Streptomyces venezuelae: one gene and its partner. The protein of the gene in region 1 interacts with the protein of each later gene in a pairwise test. Links are inferred from orthologs where the notes say so. Each region holds a gene or a part of one and is shown in the gene's direction. Other genes may lie near its edges.

The links.
Region 2: the proteins of rsfS (region 1) and DEJ49_RS22480 interact in binary tests that used the Escherichia coli proteins (3 or more experiments, as listed by UniProt). The link is inferred for Streptomyces venezuelae from one-to-one orthologs.

What each region holds. Positions count from the first base shown.
Region 1 is NZ_CP029191.1:2,606,243-2,613,328, reverse strand. Bases 2,232-4,952 are described here. They hold rsfS (ribosome silencing factor), read left to right. Parts: upstream 2,232-3,230; coding sequence 3,231-3,674; downstream 3,675-4,952. Other genes in these bases: DEJ49_RS11675 (hypothetical protein), read left to right, coding at 4,805-4,952; DEJ49_RS11680 (IS1 family transposase), read left to right, coding at 4,619-4,801; DEJ49_RS11690 (histidine phosphatase family protein), read left to right, coding at 3,671-4,312; DEJ49_RS11700 (LCP family protein), read left to right, coding at 2,232-3,108. In the rest of the region: DEJ49_RS11720 (M48 family metallopeptidase), read right to left, coding at 1-111; DEJ49_RS11715 (hypothetical protein), read left to right, coding at 211-477; DEJ49_RS11710 (hypothetical protein), read left to right, coding at 564-728; nadD (nicotinate-nucleotide adenylyltransferase), read left to right, coding at 780-1,430; more of DEJ49_RS11700, read left to right, coding at 1,447-2,231; more of DEJ49_RS11675, read left to right, coding at 4,953-5,038; DEJ49_RS11670 (glycosyltransferase 87 family protein), read right to left, coding at 5,007-6,218; DEJ49_RS11660 (NADH-quinone oxidoreductase subunit NuoF family protein), read right to left, coding at 6,478-7,086. UniProt on the Escherichia coli protein: Functions as a ribosomal silencing factor. Interacts with ribosomal protein uL14 (rplN), blocking formation of intersubunit bridge B8.
Region 2 is NZ_CP029191.1:4,928,004-4,935,343, forward strand. What follows is about bases 1,544-4,518. They hold DEJ49_RS22480 (ATP-binding protein), read left to right. Parts: upstream 1,544-2,441; coding sequence 2,442-3,596; downstream 3,597-4,518. Other genes in these bases: DEJ49_RS22475 (SWIM zinc finger domain-containing protein), read right to left, coding at 1,544-2,288; DEJ49_RS22485 (DUF5682 family protein), read left to right, coding at 3,593-4,518. Outside these bases: DEJ49_RS22470 (DUF5691 domain-containing protein), read right to left, coding at 1-759; more of DEJ49_RS22475, read right to left, coding at 882-1,543; more of DEJ49_RS22485, read left to right, coding at 4,519-6,061; DEJ49_RS22490 (vWA domain-containing protein), read left to right, coding at 6,058-7,326.

The sequences.
Region 1 (7,086 bases):
CGCCGGGTGCTCGTAGGCGCGCGAGGAGATGCCCGGGAAGCGCCTGCGCTGCCGGCTCGGCATCCGCTCGTGGCCCTCGCCGCCCCCGCCGTGGTGGTTGTCGTCGGTCATGCCGCATCCCCCATGTCTCGTCCTCTCGTGCCCCCGAGGTGGGGCCAAGCCTAGGCGGAGATACCGTGACAGGGCAGCACACAGAAGGAGTCTTCCGTCATGGAGCACAACCCTGGGGCCGACTGGCTCACGGAGGCGGCCAAGGCCGCGGAGCAGCAGGGACCGGGCAATCTGCTGCGGATCGTGCTGATCGTCATGGTCGTCGGATGCGTACTGGTCGGCTGGTTCCTGTTGCGGGGGTACCGGCAGGGGGCCGACAAGGCCTCCGAGGGCGCCGGCAAGAACGCTGCCGGGGACACCGACAAGAAGTCCTCCGAGGACGCCGACAAGAAGTCCTCCGAGGACGCCGACCACCGCAACGGCTGAGTCGGCGTAAGGCGGAACGGGCCTCCCGCTTACGATGGGCCGGAAGTCTTTATGTCCATCCCACCTCCGGATAGGTCCTGCCTGAGATGAGCCTCCACAGCAACGCCGCCCAGCTGGTCACTCTCGCCTCCGAGGGCGGCGAGCACGGCGGCAACCACGAAAGCCTCAGCCCTCTCCTCACCGGAGGCGGCGCGTTCGTCGTCCTCCTGCTGCTCCTGTGGATCACCACCCGCTTCAACCGGGACCGCTGAACGGGACCGCTGAAACAGGGCCCGTCCGCCGGGCCGGTAGGGTCTGCACGCATGGGAGAGCAGGACATGCCTACCGGTCCGGAGACCGGTCCGGAGATCGGTCCGGTGAGCAACGGCAAGCGCCGCCTGGGCGTCATGGGCGGAACGTTTGACCCGATCCACCACGGACACCTCGTGGCGGCCAGTGAGGTCGCCGCGCAATTCCACCTCGACGAGGTGGTGTTCGTGCCGACCGGCCAGCCGTGGCAGAAGAGCGACAAGCAGGTCTCGCCCGCCGAGGACCGGTATCTGATGACGGTCATCGCGACCGCGGAGAACCCGCAGTTCTCGGTCAGCCGCATCGACATCGACCGCGGCGGGGCCACGTACACCACGGACACGCTGCGCGATCTGCGTGCCCTCAACCCCGATACGGACCTCTTCTTCATCACGGGCGCCGACGCCCTCGGCCAGATCCTCACCTGGCGGGACACGGAAGAGCTGTTCTCCCTCGCGCACTTCATCGGGGTCACCCGGCCCGGCCACACGCTGGCCGATCCCGGGCTGCCCAAGGGTGGTGTCTCCCTGGTTGAGGTGCCCGCCCTGGCCATCTCGTCCACGGACTGCCGCGCGCGCGTCGCCAAGGGCGATCCGGTCTGGTACCTGGTGCCCGACGGTGTGGTGCGTTATATCGACAAGCGTGAGCTGTACCGCGGCGAATGAGCCGAGAGGGGCACCGGTGAACGACCGACAGTACGACCCTTATGCGGGCACTGACCCGTATGCGGGCGAGTACGCGGGTGAGTACGCGGCCGACCAGTACCAGGTCGTCGGGTACGACGAGTACGGGCGGCCGGTGTACCAGCAGGTTCAGCAGGCCCAACAGGTCCAGCAGGCGCAGCAGCCGCAGGTGCCGCAGCAGTCCCAGGGGTACGACCCGTACGCGGGTGGGCAGCAGGGGTACGACGTGTACGGCGGGGCCGGAACCTCGTACGACAACGCCGGATGGATCCCGCAGCAGCAGCAACCGCAGCAACAGCAACCGCAGCACCAGCAACAGCCGTCGGCACCGGAGCCCGAGCCGGTGCCGGTGCCGGAACCCGCGCCCGCGCCCCCGCCCCGTCGCGAGCAGCCCGGTGAGTACAAGACCGAGCAGTTCTCGTTCATCGAGGAGCCGGACGAGGAATCCGAAGACGTCATCGACTGGCTGAAGTTCACCGAGAGCCGCACCGAGCGGCGCGAGGAGGCCAAGCGGCGCGGGCGTTCCCGGGTCGTCGCGCTGGTCGTGGTCCTCGCTCTGGTGATCGCCGGTGGCGTCGGCTATCTGTGGTTCGCGGGCAAGCTCCCCGGCCAGTCCGGCGACGACGGCGGCGCGGCCGCCGCGTCAGGACCGCAGAAGCGCGACGTGATCGTCCTGCACCTGCACAACACCAAGGGCGGCGGCACCTCGACCGCGCTGCTTGTGAACAACGCGACCACGGAGCGGGGCGCCACCGTCCTGCTGCCCAACACGCTCGCCGTCTCGGACGACGACGGCACGCCGACGACGCTCGGCAAGTCCGTCGACGACGACGGCTCGACCGGCACCCGCGACGCGATCGACACGGTGCTCGGCACGCAGGTCGAGGGCACGTGGCGGCTCGACACCCCGTACCTGGAGAACCTCGTCGAGCTCGTCGGCAACATCGACATCGACACGAACGCCGACGTGCCCGACCCCAAGGCCAAGAAGGGCGAGGCCCCCCTCGTCAAGAAGGGCGAGCAGCAGACCCTGAGCGGCAAGATGGCCGTCGCGTACGCCACGTACCGCGCCTCCGGCGAGCAGGAGGCCGACCAGCTCCGGCGCTTCGGAGCGGTCATGCAGGGCGTCCTGCGCAAGCTGTCGTCGGACCCGCAGGCGGCCACGACCACGGTGCAGTCGCTCGCCCAGATCCTCGACCCGTCGCTGGAGGACAAGGACCTCGGCGCCTTCCTCGCCAAGCTCGCCGACCGCGCGAAGGGCGGCGACTACAAGACGACGCTGCTGCCGGTGGGCCAGGGCGGCACGCTGACCGACGGGGCGGGAGAGGCCGTGGTCAAGGACGTGCTCGGCGGCGCGGTGAAGAGTCCGGACAAGGACGCGGCCGTACGGGTCGGCGTGAAGAACGCCTCCGGCAAGAAGGGCGCGGCCCAGGACGCCCGGGTCTCCCTGGTCAACGGCGGCTACACCTTCATCGACGGCGGCGCGGGCTCGGCCGCCCAGCCCGCCTCCCAGGTCACCTACGCCGACGCGGACAAGAAGGAGCAGGCCACCGAGGTCGCCAAGACCCTCGGCCTGCCGGAGAGCGCGGTCCGCAAGGGGAGCACGGCGGCCAACGCCGACGTCTCCGTAGTGCTCGGACAGGACTACAGGACCAGGTGAGAGCGGTCGGCGCGGGCCATGCCGGACGGCCCGCGCCGGAGCGGTGACGTAATCGTCTGGGGCGCTGTCGGCGGTCCGTGAGACCCTTGGGGTGTATCCACCAGCCGAAGGAAAGCTCACTAGTGACCGCCACGGACCGCTCCACCGAGCTCATCACCGTCGCCGCCCAGGCGGCTGCCGACAAGCTCGCGCACGACATCATCGCGTACGACGTCAGCGACGTGCTGTCGATCACCGACGCCTTCCTGCTCGCCTCCGCACCCAACGACCGCCAGGTCAAGTCGATCGTCGACGAGATCGAGGAGCAGCTGAACAAGCAGCTCGGCGCCAAGCCGGTCCGCCGTGAGGGCGACCGCGACGCCCGCTGGATCCTCCTCGACTACGTGGACATCGTGGTGCACGTCCAGCACAGCGAGGAGCGTGTCTTCTACGCGCTCGAGCGCCTCTGGAAGGACTGCCCCGAGATCGACCTGCCCGAGGACGCCAAGGCGACCCGCGGCAAGGGCGCCGAGCACGCCGAGCAGCAGGCCGCGGAGGAGGCCGACCTGGACGGTGAGCTGCGGTGACCCACCGCGGCCCGCGGATCATCCTGTGGCGCCACGGCCAGACGGCGTGGAACCTGGAGCGCCGCTTCCAGGGCTCCACGGACATCGAGCTGACCGAGACGGGCGTCGCCCAGGCCAAGCGCGCCGCCCGGCTGCTCGCCTCCCTGAAGCCGGACGCGATCATCGCCTCCGACCTGAAGCGCGCGGGCGCCACGGCAGGTGAGCTCTCCGCGATCACCGGCCTCCCCGTCACGCACGAGGAGGCGCTCCGCGAGACCTACGCGGGCGAGTGGCAGGGCCTGACGCACGACGAGATCATCGCCCGCTTCGGCGACCAGTACGCCGCGTGGAAGCGCGGCGAGGCCGTGCGCCGCGGCGGCGGCGAGCTGGAGACCGAGGTCGCCGACCGGGCCGCCCCCGTCGTCCTGCGCCATGCGGAGAAGCTGCCCGAGGACGGCACGCTGGTGGTGGTCAGCCACGGCGGCACGATCCGTACGACGATCGGCCGTCTCCTCGGCCTCGAACCGCACCACTGGGAGGGGCTCGGCGGCCTCACCAACTGCTGCTGGTCGGTCCTCGGCCGCGGCGCGCGGGGCTGGCGCCTGCTCGAGCACAACGCCGGCACGCTGCCGGAAGCGGTGCTCGGCGACGACGACTGAGCGTCCCGGTGGGCGCCCGGACCCGGATTTCACATTCCGGCTGGTCGCAGGCTAAAGTTCTTCTTGTTCGCCCGCCGAGCGGGAAGAACGCAAGGGGCTATAGCTCAGTTGGTAGAGCGCCTGCATGGCATGCAGGAGGTCAGGAGTTCAATTCTCCTTAGCTCCACAATCCGGAAGATCCCGTCCCCGTCAGGGGGGCGGGATTTTTCTGTGTGATCCGCCACGACCTCTTCCCCCCTGGTCGCGCAGACCGTGGCAGAATCGGACGGCCGGAAGGGGACGCAGCCCGACGGGAGGGAGAGCGCGATGCCTGCGAGCATCTTCGGAGAGGTCGACCACCCCTCCGAAGCGGCGGCGGTACGAGAACGGTCCGCGCTCCGCACGCTCCTCGACTGCCCTTCCTGCGGCTCGTCCCACGTCGCCCAAGTACTCGGTGACAACGGCGGAGTCTCGTACGTGTGCACCGCCTGCGGCCACAGCTGGAGCTGATCGATGGGTGCACACCGGCGGAAATGCGATTGGTGCGGCAGTGGTACGCCGATCGTCCGCGACATGGAACCGGTCAACCCGGAGTACCAGTACTGGTGCGAGGAATGCGCGCGGGCGCTGATCATAAAAGGCGACCCGATCGAGACGTACCGCGAGCTGGAGGGGGAGCCGATCTACGGCCGGCTCCTCGACGAGCACTGCACCCTCAAGCGGTTCTACTCGTTCGCCACCGCGTGACGACAGTCCACAGGAACGTAAAAGCGGTCACTACGTAGAGGGCGGACAGCGTCATCTGGCCATAGTTCTGGTCGAGTTCGAGCCGCCCGACGCCATGGGGCACCCACCACAGGGCGTACGAGCAGAAGACCAGGCACATGCCTCCGACCGCCGCCCACCGCGCCCGGCCGCCACGTCGCTCCGCGTCCGCCCACAGGAGCAGCGCCATCGGCACGCACCACACCCAGTGGTGCGACCACGACACCGGGCTCACCAGAAGCGCCGTCGCGGCGCAGCAGAGCACCGACCGGGCCCGTTCCCCGCGCAGTGCGGAGGCCGTCGCCACCGCGAGGCCCAGCGCGCCGGTCATGGCGGCCGCAACAGCCCACGTGGCGCCGGGCTCCCCGGTGTGCAGGAGGCGCGCCAGGACGCCGCGCAGCGACTGGTTCGCGGTGTCCTCGGCAAGGCCGACCCGGCCCGCCTCGAAGACCATCCGGGTCCAGAACCGCCACGAGTCGTACGGCAGGACGGCGGCTGCGAGGAGCGTCGCCCCGGCGAACGAGACGGCCGCCACGCACGCGTGCCGCACGGCAGGCCGCCACGGTCCGTGCCGGACGGCCTCGGCGGCCCCGGTGAGCAGCAGGAGGACCGCGAAGAGCGCGGGCGTGAGCTTGATCGCCGCCGCGACGCCGATGCCCACGCCGGTCCAGCGGTGTCCTGCGCGCCGCGTCAGGTCCCACAGGACGAGGACGGCGAGCAGCAGGTTGACCTGTCCGTAGCGCAGCGTCGTCCACACCGGCTCGCACCACACGGCGAGGGCGGACGCCCACAGAACGGTCTCCACGCGCGCGTGCCGTTCGCCGACCAGCCGTAGGGACAGGTGCACGAAGGCGATCAGGAGCGCCAGGTTGGCCGGCGTCGCGAGGGTGCGCATGACCGCCGTGTCCAGCAGCGTCAGCGGGGTGAAGAGCAGCGCGGCGAACGGCGGGTAGGTGGTGGGCAGATGGGCCTCGGTGGTGCGCAGCGCGTAGAGGTCGCCGCCCGCGCGCACGGTCTCGCCCTCGGCGCGGTAGACCATCAGGTCGATCATCGAGACGTCGGCGGCACGCTGGGCGAGCCAGAAGGCCGTGAAGGAGAGCAGGCAGGCCCCGGCGGCCAGTGGCACGCGGCGGCGGGCGGCGGGGAGCGCGAGCACGGTCACGAAGGCTGACAGTACCGCCCGTATCCACCCACACCGGCCCAGACCGGAAACGATTTGGTGGAGCACGGGTATGACCGTGTAATGTTGGCGGAGCCGCCGGGGAAACCGGGCGGACAAGCAAGGGGCTATAGCTCAGTTGGTAGAGCGCCTGCATGGCATGCAGGAGGTCAGGAGTTCAATTCTCCTTAGCTCCACAGGATATGAGCGGGCCACCCGAATCGGGTGGCCCGCTTTTTCGTGTCCGGCAGCTGTCGTCTCCTCACTGCCTTCCGCTGCCGAGCGCGCGGCGGCTCCGGCCCGGCGGGAGCGCGGCGGGCAGTGCCGTGCGGGACGGCGCGGCCTCCTTCGGTGCCTCCTCGATGCGCAGGGCGAGCGCGGGGCAGCGGCGCACGGCGCGGGCGGCACGCGCTTCGGAGTAACGAGGGACGGACGCTTCCGCCACCGACGGGAAGCCGTCGGGGCCCAGCTGGATCAGCTCCGGGACGATGTCCGCGCAGAGGCCGTGCCCCTGGCAGAGCGTCCAGTCGACGGCCAGCGTGCGCCCGCTGGGAGCCTCTGCCGGCGGCGTGTCCTCCTGGAGGGGGAGGACACCCTCGACGGGACGGCCGCACCCGCCGCCCAGGACGTGCGCGGCGAGGTCGTCCGTGAACGCCGAGATCGACGACTCCAGGAAGGCCGCCGAGCCGTCCGGGTGCTTGCACGCGCCGCGCCGCTTCACGGCCCGTGTCACCTCGCGCAGCGCTTCGAGGGCGGTCGGTCCGCCGCCCTGCAGCACGTCGGCGAGGCCGCGCGCCGCCGCGGGCAGGCCGAGGTAGCAGGGGCCGCACTGCCCGCTGCTCTCGGCGGCCAGCCAGTGCGCGACCCGCAG
Region 2 (7,340 bases), 2.3 Mb from region 1 along the record:
CTCCGCCGCGGTGGCGCGGACGTTGCGGCTGCGGTCCGTGAGGGCCTGCTCCAGGAACGGCTCGTCCGCGGCGGACAGGCCGGTGCGCAGGGAGTCGAGGAACATCAGACGGTCCTCCGCCCGCTCCGTCGACCACGTGGACACGAGCAGGTCCAGGGCCGTCCCGGCGTGGTGCGCGCGCAACGTGGTGAGGAGGGCGACGCGCTCGGCGAAGAGGCCTTCCTCCCAGAGCCTTCGCACCTGCGGGGCGTCGTCGGCGGACGGCAGGGTCACGCCGCCACCCGGCGTGGCCCGCAGCGCGAACTTCCAGTCAGGGTTGAGACGGGCCAGCCAGAGAGCCCTGGGACCCGCGAAGGTGAGGGCCTGGGGACGCAGGTCCGTGCGGCCGCGCGCGGCGTTCAGGAGCGCGGGCAGCAGCTCCGGCGGTGCGCCGTACCCGCGCGCGTTCGCCAGGGCCAGCCACTGGGGCAGGAGCTCCATCAGGTCGGGCGCCGCGCCCCTGCGGCCGCCGCCCGTGCCGGGCTGGTCGGTCAGCAGCGTCGCGAGCCTGCTCCGGGCCGCCGGGGGCAACGGTGGCCTCGGATCGTCCGCCGCGGGCTCGGGCAGTGCGGCGGCCGGTGCCGCGCGCAGCCCGGCCCTTCGGCGCACCGTCTGCACCGCGGCCGCGTCCAGGAGCGCGATCGGTGCCTCCTTGCCGGGCGTCTGCAGGGAGGCCGGCAGGGCGCGGCGTTCGGTGCCGAGCAGGGCCGTCGTGACCAGGTCGTCCCATGAGGGCTCGGTTGGCGCACCGCTGGTGACGTGGGCTCCGCTTGCCGCGGGCGGGGTGGGTTCCTGGCATTCCTGGTGGTTCTGGGATTCCTGGTGTTTCCGGGGTGCGTTCTTCAGCACAGCGACACCGTCTCTCCTGAGTCCTGCGGCCAGGCCGCCAGTGGGGTGAAGCCTCGGTGACCGCACTCGCCGAACACCGTCAGCGGTGAGCCTCCGGAGAGGGCGATCAGACGCCACAGGCCCGGCCGCGATGTGGCGGACGGTGCGAGGGGGAGGGCCGAGCCGGTCACCGGATCGGCCAGTTGCCATGAGGCCGACGTGCTCGGTGTGCCCTGCGTGCTCGGTGTGCCCTGCGTGCTCGGTGTGCCCTGGGAAAGGGTCGGTATCACCCCGGCGAGCGTCACCGGCCAGGACTCCAGCCAGGGGTCGTCCCGGAGGGCCGTGCCGTAACGGGCGGCGGCCTCTTCGGGGCGTACGCCCGGTGGCCGCCGCGCGGTGGGCGCCGGGGCCGCGAACTGCTCGCCCAGCTCCACGCGCAGCTGCCCCGCCCCCGGATACCCGCTCACCTCGGCGTCCAGCGCGAGGCCCACGGGCAGGGTGAGCGCGGGGGCCCGGCCCGCCGCCCCGTACGAGAGGAGGAGCGCGGTGCGGCCGGACTCCGTGCCGTACAGCCATATGCGGCGCGTGGTGAGCCTGCCGTCCGCCGTGTCGTACTGGGCGAGGACCGCCCACTGGTCCCGCACCGGTGGGCCCTCCGCCTGTGCGGGCAGGCCGACGCGGGAGCGGACCGTGGCCGCGAGGCCGTCCGGCAGCCGGTCGCGGTGGAGCCAGCCCTGGTCGAGGAGGTGGAGCAGCGCGCATTCCGCCAGGAGACGTACGGGCCAGCCGGCCCCGGAGGACGGTATGGCCCCCAACTCGCGTACACGTGCGGCCAGTCCCGGCGCCTGGGCGTCGACCATGCGGGCGGCCGTCTCCTCCCACAAGCCGTACCCCATCTGCTCCGCGGACGCCGTGCCGCCGCGGAGCAGGTCGGTCAGGCGCTGTTCCAGCTCCGTCGCGCCCGCGGTGATGCGCTCGGCCCGCTTCTCCGCTCTTCTGCGCGCGGCCTCCGGGTCGGCCGATGCGGTCGGCGCGGCGGACGAACTTTGTTGCCCGTCCACTCTTTTGCGGCGCGCCGTCAGCCACTCCTCGGCCCAGGCGGGCGGCTCGCCGCCGTCCGGCACCGTGCCGTCCGAGCCCGCCCACACCAGCAGCAGCCCCAACGCGTGTTTGCACGGGAACTTACGGCTCGGACAACTGCACTTGTACGCCGGCCCCGCGACGTCCGCGATGTCGACAATCGTCTGGTACGGCTTGCTGCCACTGCCCTTGCACAGTCCCCACACCGCCCCCTCGCCAGTACTCCCCGCCTCCGACCACGGTCCTGCGACGCCGAGTTTGCTGCCCGCCTTGCGTGACGGGGCATCAGGAGCCAGTGCCAGCACCTGATCCGCCGTCCAGCGCACCCCCTGCTGAGTCATGTCTCGAAGGTAGGTGCCGCCACTGACAATCGGTTCGAGCTCGGGTGTTCATGCAGGTCAGGGCTGCGCGGAGGGCGATTGTCAGTGGCGTGGTGCACGGTGGAGACATCTCCGGGCCAGATGTGTCCGGACGAGCTGGAGGGGGATCGCTCCATGACCGTTTCCGTCGACTCGACGACGTCCGCGACCGCGAATCCGGCGGCGCCCGCGCCCGGTTCCGCCGACGGTGCGGAAGCGCTCAGGCCGCACGCCGAGGACGCCTTCGCCGCCGAACTCGCCGCGCTGGCCGCCCAGGACGACCGGCCGCGGCCGCAGCGGTGGAAGCTCTCGCCGTGGGCCGTCGCCACCTATCTGCTCGGCGGCACCCTGCCCGACGGCACGGTGATCACGCCGAAGTACGTGGGTCCGCGCCGCATCGTCGAGGTCGCCGTCACCACCCTCGCCACCGACCGCGCCCTGCTGCTGCTCGGCGTGCCCGGCACCGCCAAGACCTGGGTGTCCGAGCACCTGGCGGCCGCGGTCAGCGGCGACTCGACCCTGCTCGTGCAGGGCACGGCGGGCACGCCGGAGGAAGCGATCCGGTACGGCTGGAACTACGCGCAGCTCCTCGCCCACGGCCCCAGCCGCGACGCGCTCGTGCCCAGCCCCGTCATGCGGGCCATGGCGGAGGGCATGACGGCCCGCGTCGAGGAGCTGACCCGCATCCCCGCCGACGTGCAGGACACGCTGATCACGATCCTGTCGGAGAAGACACTGCCCATCCCGGAGCTGGGGCAGGAGGTGCAGGCCGTGCGCGGCTTCAACCTCATCGCGACGGCCAACGACCGCGACCGCGGTGTCAACGACCTGTCGAGCGCCCTGCGCCGCCGCTTCAACACCGTCGTCCTGCCGCTGCCGGAGAGCGCCGAGGCCGAGGTCGACATCGTCTCGCGCCGCGTCGACCAGATCGGCCGCTCCCTCGACCTGCCCACGGGTCCCGAGGGCATCGACGAGATACGCCGTGTCGTCACCGTCTTCCGCGAGCTGCGCGACGGCGTCACGGCGGACGGGCGTACGAAGCTGAAGTCGCCCAGCGGCACGCTGTCCACGGCCGAGGCGATCTCCGTCGTCACCAACGGCCTCGCGCTGGCCGCCCACTTCGGAGACGGCGTGCTGCGCTCCGGCGACGTGGCGGCCGGCATCCTCGGCGCCGTCGTTCGGGACCCGGCGGCGGACCGCGTCATCTGGCAGGAGTACCTGGAGACGGTCGTGCGCGAGCGCGACGGCTGGAAGGACTTCTACCGCGCGTGCCGCGAGGTGAGCGCATGACGGGGCCGCTGTTTCTCGGGGTGCGGCACCACGGGCCCGGCTCGGCACGTGCCGTGCGGGCCGCGCTCGACGCGGGGCGGCCGGACGTCCTCCTCGTCGAGGGGCCGCCGGAGGCCGACGCCCTGGTGGAGCTGGCCGCCGACGAGGGGATGCGGCCACCGGTCGCGCTGCTCGCCCATGTGGTGGACGAGCCGGGCCGCTCGGCGTTCTGGCCGCTCGCCGGGTTCTCCCCGGAGTGGGTCGCCATCCGGTGGGCCCTCCGTAACGGGGTGCCGGTGCGGTTCATCGACCTCCCGGCAGCGCACTCGCTCGCCTTCCGCACGGAGGGAACGGAGGGGGAGGACCAGGGCGAGGAGGGCGTGCGGGTCGATCCTCTCGGCGTGCTCGCCGAGACCGCCGGATACGACGATCCCGAACGCTGGTGGGAGGACGTCGTCGAGCACCGGGGGACGGCGGGCGACGCGTTCGCGCCGTTCGAAGCGCTGGGCGAGGCGATGGGGGCGCTGCGCGACGCCTACGGGGACGGGGGACACGGCCGCGACCTGGTGCGCGAGGCGTACATGCGGATCCAGGTGAGGGGAGCGCAGAAGGAGTTCGGGCCCGAGCGGGTGGCTGTGGTCTGCGGAGCCTGGCACGTTCCCGCACTGCGGCAGAAGACCACCGTGACCGCCGACCGGGCACTGCTCAAGGGGCTGCCCAAGGTGAAGACCGAGATGACGTGGGTGCCGTGGACCCACCGCAGGCTCTCGCGCGCCAGCGGATACGGCGCGGGGATCACCTCTCCCGGCTGGTACGCCCACCTGTTCGGCGCGCCCGACCGGCCCGTCGAGCGCTGGATGACGAAGGTCGCCCGGCTGCTGCGCGACGAGGACAGGCTCGTGTCGTCCGCGCACGTCATCGAGGCGGTGCGGCTCGCCGACACGCTGGCCGCGATGCGGGGGCGGCCGCTGGCCGGGCTCACCGAGACGACGGACGCGGTGCGGGCGGTGATGTGCGAGGGGTCCGATGTCCCGCTCGCGCTCGTGCGGGACAAGCTCGTCGTGGGGGACGTGCTGGGCGAGGTGCCCGATGCGGCGCCCGCGGTTCCGCTGCAGCGCGACCTCACCCGGTTGCAGCGCAGGCTGCGGTTGAAACCGGAGGCTTTGGAGCGGGAGTTGGAGCTCGACCTCCGCAAGGAGACGGACGCCGCGCGCAGCAGGCTGCTGCACCGGTTGCGGCTCCTCGGCGTCGCCTGGGGTGAGCCGACGGCGTCCCGGGGGAGCACGGGGACGTTCCGTGAGACGTGGCGGCTGCGGTGGGAACCGGAGCTCGCCGTGCGGGTCGCCGAAGCGGGGGTATGGGGGGCGACGGTCCTGGGCGCGGCCACGGGCAAGGCGTCTTCCGATGCGGTGGAGGCGGGGGCGCTCGCGGATGTCACCGCGCTCGCCGAGCGGTGTCTGCTGGCGGAGCTGCCGGACGCGTTGCCCGTGGTGATGCGGGTCCTCGCGGACCGGGCGGCGCTGGACGCGGATGTCGGGCACCTCGCGCAGGCGCTTCCCGCTCTGGTGCGGTCACTCCGGTACGGGGATGTACGGGGGACCGGCACGGAGGCCCTCGGCGAGGTCGCCCTCGGGCTCGCCGAGCGCGTCTTCGTCGGGCTGCCGCCCGCGTGCGCGGGGCTGGACGCGGACGGGGCCTTGGAGATGCGGCGCCATGTCGATGCGGTGCATCAGGCGGTGGGGCTGCTGGGGGAGTTCGGTACGGGTTCCGGTTCGGGTCCCGCCTCGGGTACCGACTTGGGACCTGACTCGGGTCCCGACGCGGCTGCCGATTCGGGTTCGGATCCGCGTTTCGGCTCCGGGGCGCCGCAGGGGGTTCGCGCCCGGTGGCACTCCGTCCTGCGGACGCTCGCCGGGCGCGAGTCCGTCGCGGGAGTCGTGCGAGGGCGTTGCGTGCGGCTGCTGCTGGACGCCGGGGAGCTGGGGGACAAGGAAGTCGCCCGCCTCATGGGGCTCGCGCTGTCCCGGGGGAGCGCGCCGGCCGAGGGGGCCGCCTGGATCGAGGGGTTCGTCGGGGGCGGTTCCGGGGGCGGAATGCTGCTCGTGCACGACGAGCGGCTGCTGGGGCTCGTCGACGAGTGGCTGTGCGGAGTGTCGGACGACGCGTTCACGGACGTACTGCCGCTGCTGCGCCGCACGTTCTCGGCGTACGAGCCGGGGGTGCGGCGGACGTTGGGGGAGCTGGTGCGGCGGGGGCCGGCGGGGAGGACTGCCGGGGGCGGCATCGGGGCTGGGGCCGGGGCGGGCGCGGGGCTGCCCGGTTTCGCCGGGGAAATCGACCCCACGCGCGCGGACGCCGTCGTCCCGATCGTCCACCTGCTTCTGGGCCTGCCGACGGAGACGGAGGCGGAAGCGGAGGCGGGGGCGGGGGCGGGGGCGCGGACGGCGAGGGCTGTCGGTGATGGGTGCGTGGGGGTGGCGGGATGAATGGGGTGGCTGGAGTGACTGGGGTGGCCGGGGTGTCTGACGGGGGTGGCGTGGTCGGGGGCGAGTCCGCAGCCGGGAGTGTGGTTGCGGCTGCGGTGGGCGGGAGTGTGGGCGGGGAGCGGTTGCGGCGGTGGCGGCTTGTGTTGGGTGGGGACGGGGGTGAGGGGACCGGGTGTGTGCTTGGGGGGCGGGATGCGGGGGTGGATGCTGCCCTCGGGGCGCTGTACGGGGGTGCGGGGGAGAGGGATGAGCGGGGGCGGCGGGAGAGGTCGGCTGGGCTCGGGGCGTCCGCGCCGTCCGTGGCGCGCTGGCTCGGGGACATCCGGACGTACTTCCCCTCGTCCGTCGTGCAGGTGATGCAGCGCGACGCCATCGACCGGCTGGGGCTCTCTACGCTCCTCCTGGAGCCCGAGATGCTGGAGGCCGTCGACGCGGACGTCCACCTCGTGGGCACGCTGCTCTCCCTCAACAAGGCCATGCCCGAGACGACCAAGGAGACCGCGCGGGCCGTCGTGCGCAAGGTCGTCGAGGACCTGGAGAAGCGTCTGGCGACGCGGACGCGTTCCACGCTCACCGGCGCGCTCGACCGCAGCGCCCGCGTCAGCAGGCCGCGCCACCACGACATCGACTGGAACCGCACGATTGCGGCCAACCTCAAGAACTACCTGCCGGAGCACCGCACGGTCGTCCCCGAGCGGCTCATCGGGTACGGGCGGGCCTCCCGGTCCGTGAAGAAGGAGGTCGTCCTCTGCATCGACCAGTCGGGGTCGATGGCCGCGTCCGTTGTCTATGCATCGGTTTTCGGTGCCGTGCTCGGGTCCATGCGGTCGCTCGACACCCGGCTCGTCGTCTTCGACACGAACGTGGTCGACCTGACCAACCAGCTCGATGACCCGGTCGATGTGCTGTTCGGGACGCAGCTGGGCGGCGGGACCGACATCAATCGCGCTCTCGCCTACTGCCAGTCGCAGATCACCCGGCCGGCCGACACGGTCGTGGTCCTCATCAGCGACCTCTACGAAGGAGGCATCCGCGACGAGATGCTGAAGCGCGTCGCGGCGATGAAGGCGTCCGGAGTGCAGTTCGTGACGCTGCTCGCCCTCTCCGACGAGGGGAAACCCGCGTATGACCGCGAGCACGCGGCGGCGCTCGCGGCCCTCGGCGTGCCGGCCTTCGCCTGCACGCCCGACCTCTTCCCGGAGGTGATGGCCGCGGCGATCGAGAAGCGGCCCCTTCCGATACCCGACCCCGAGGTGGTCGTCTGATCGCGGGAGCAACG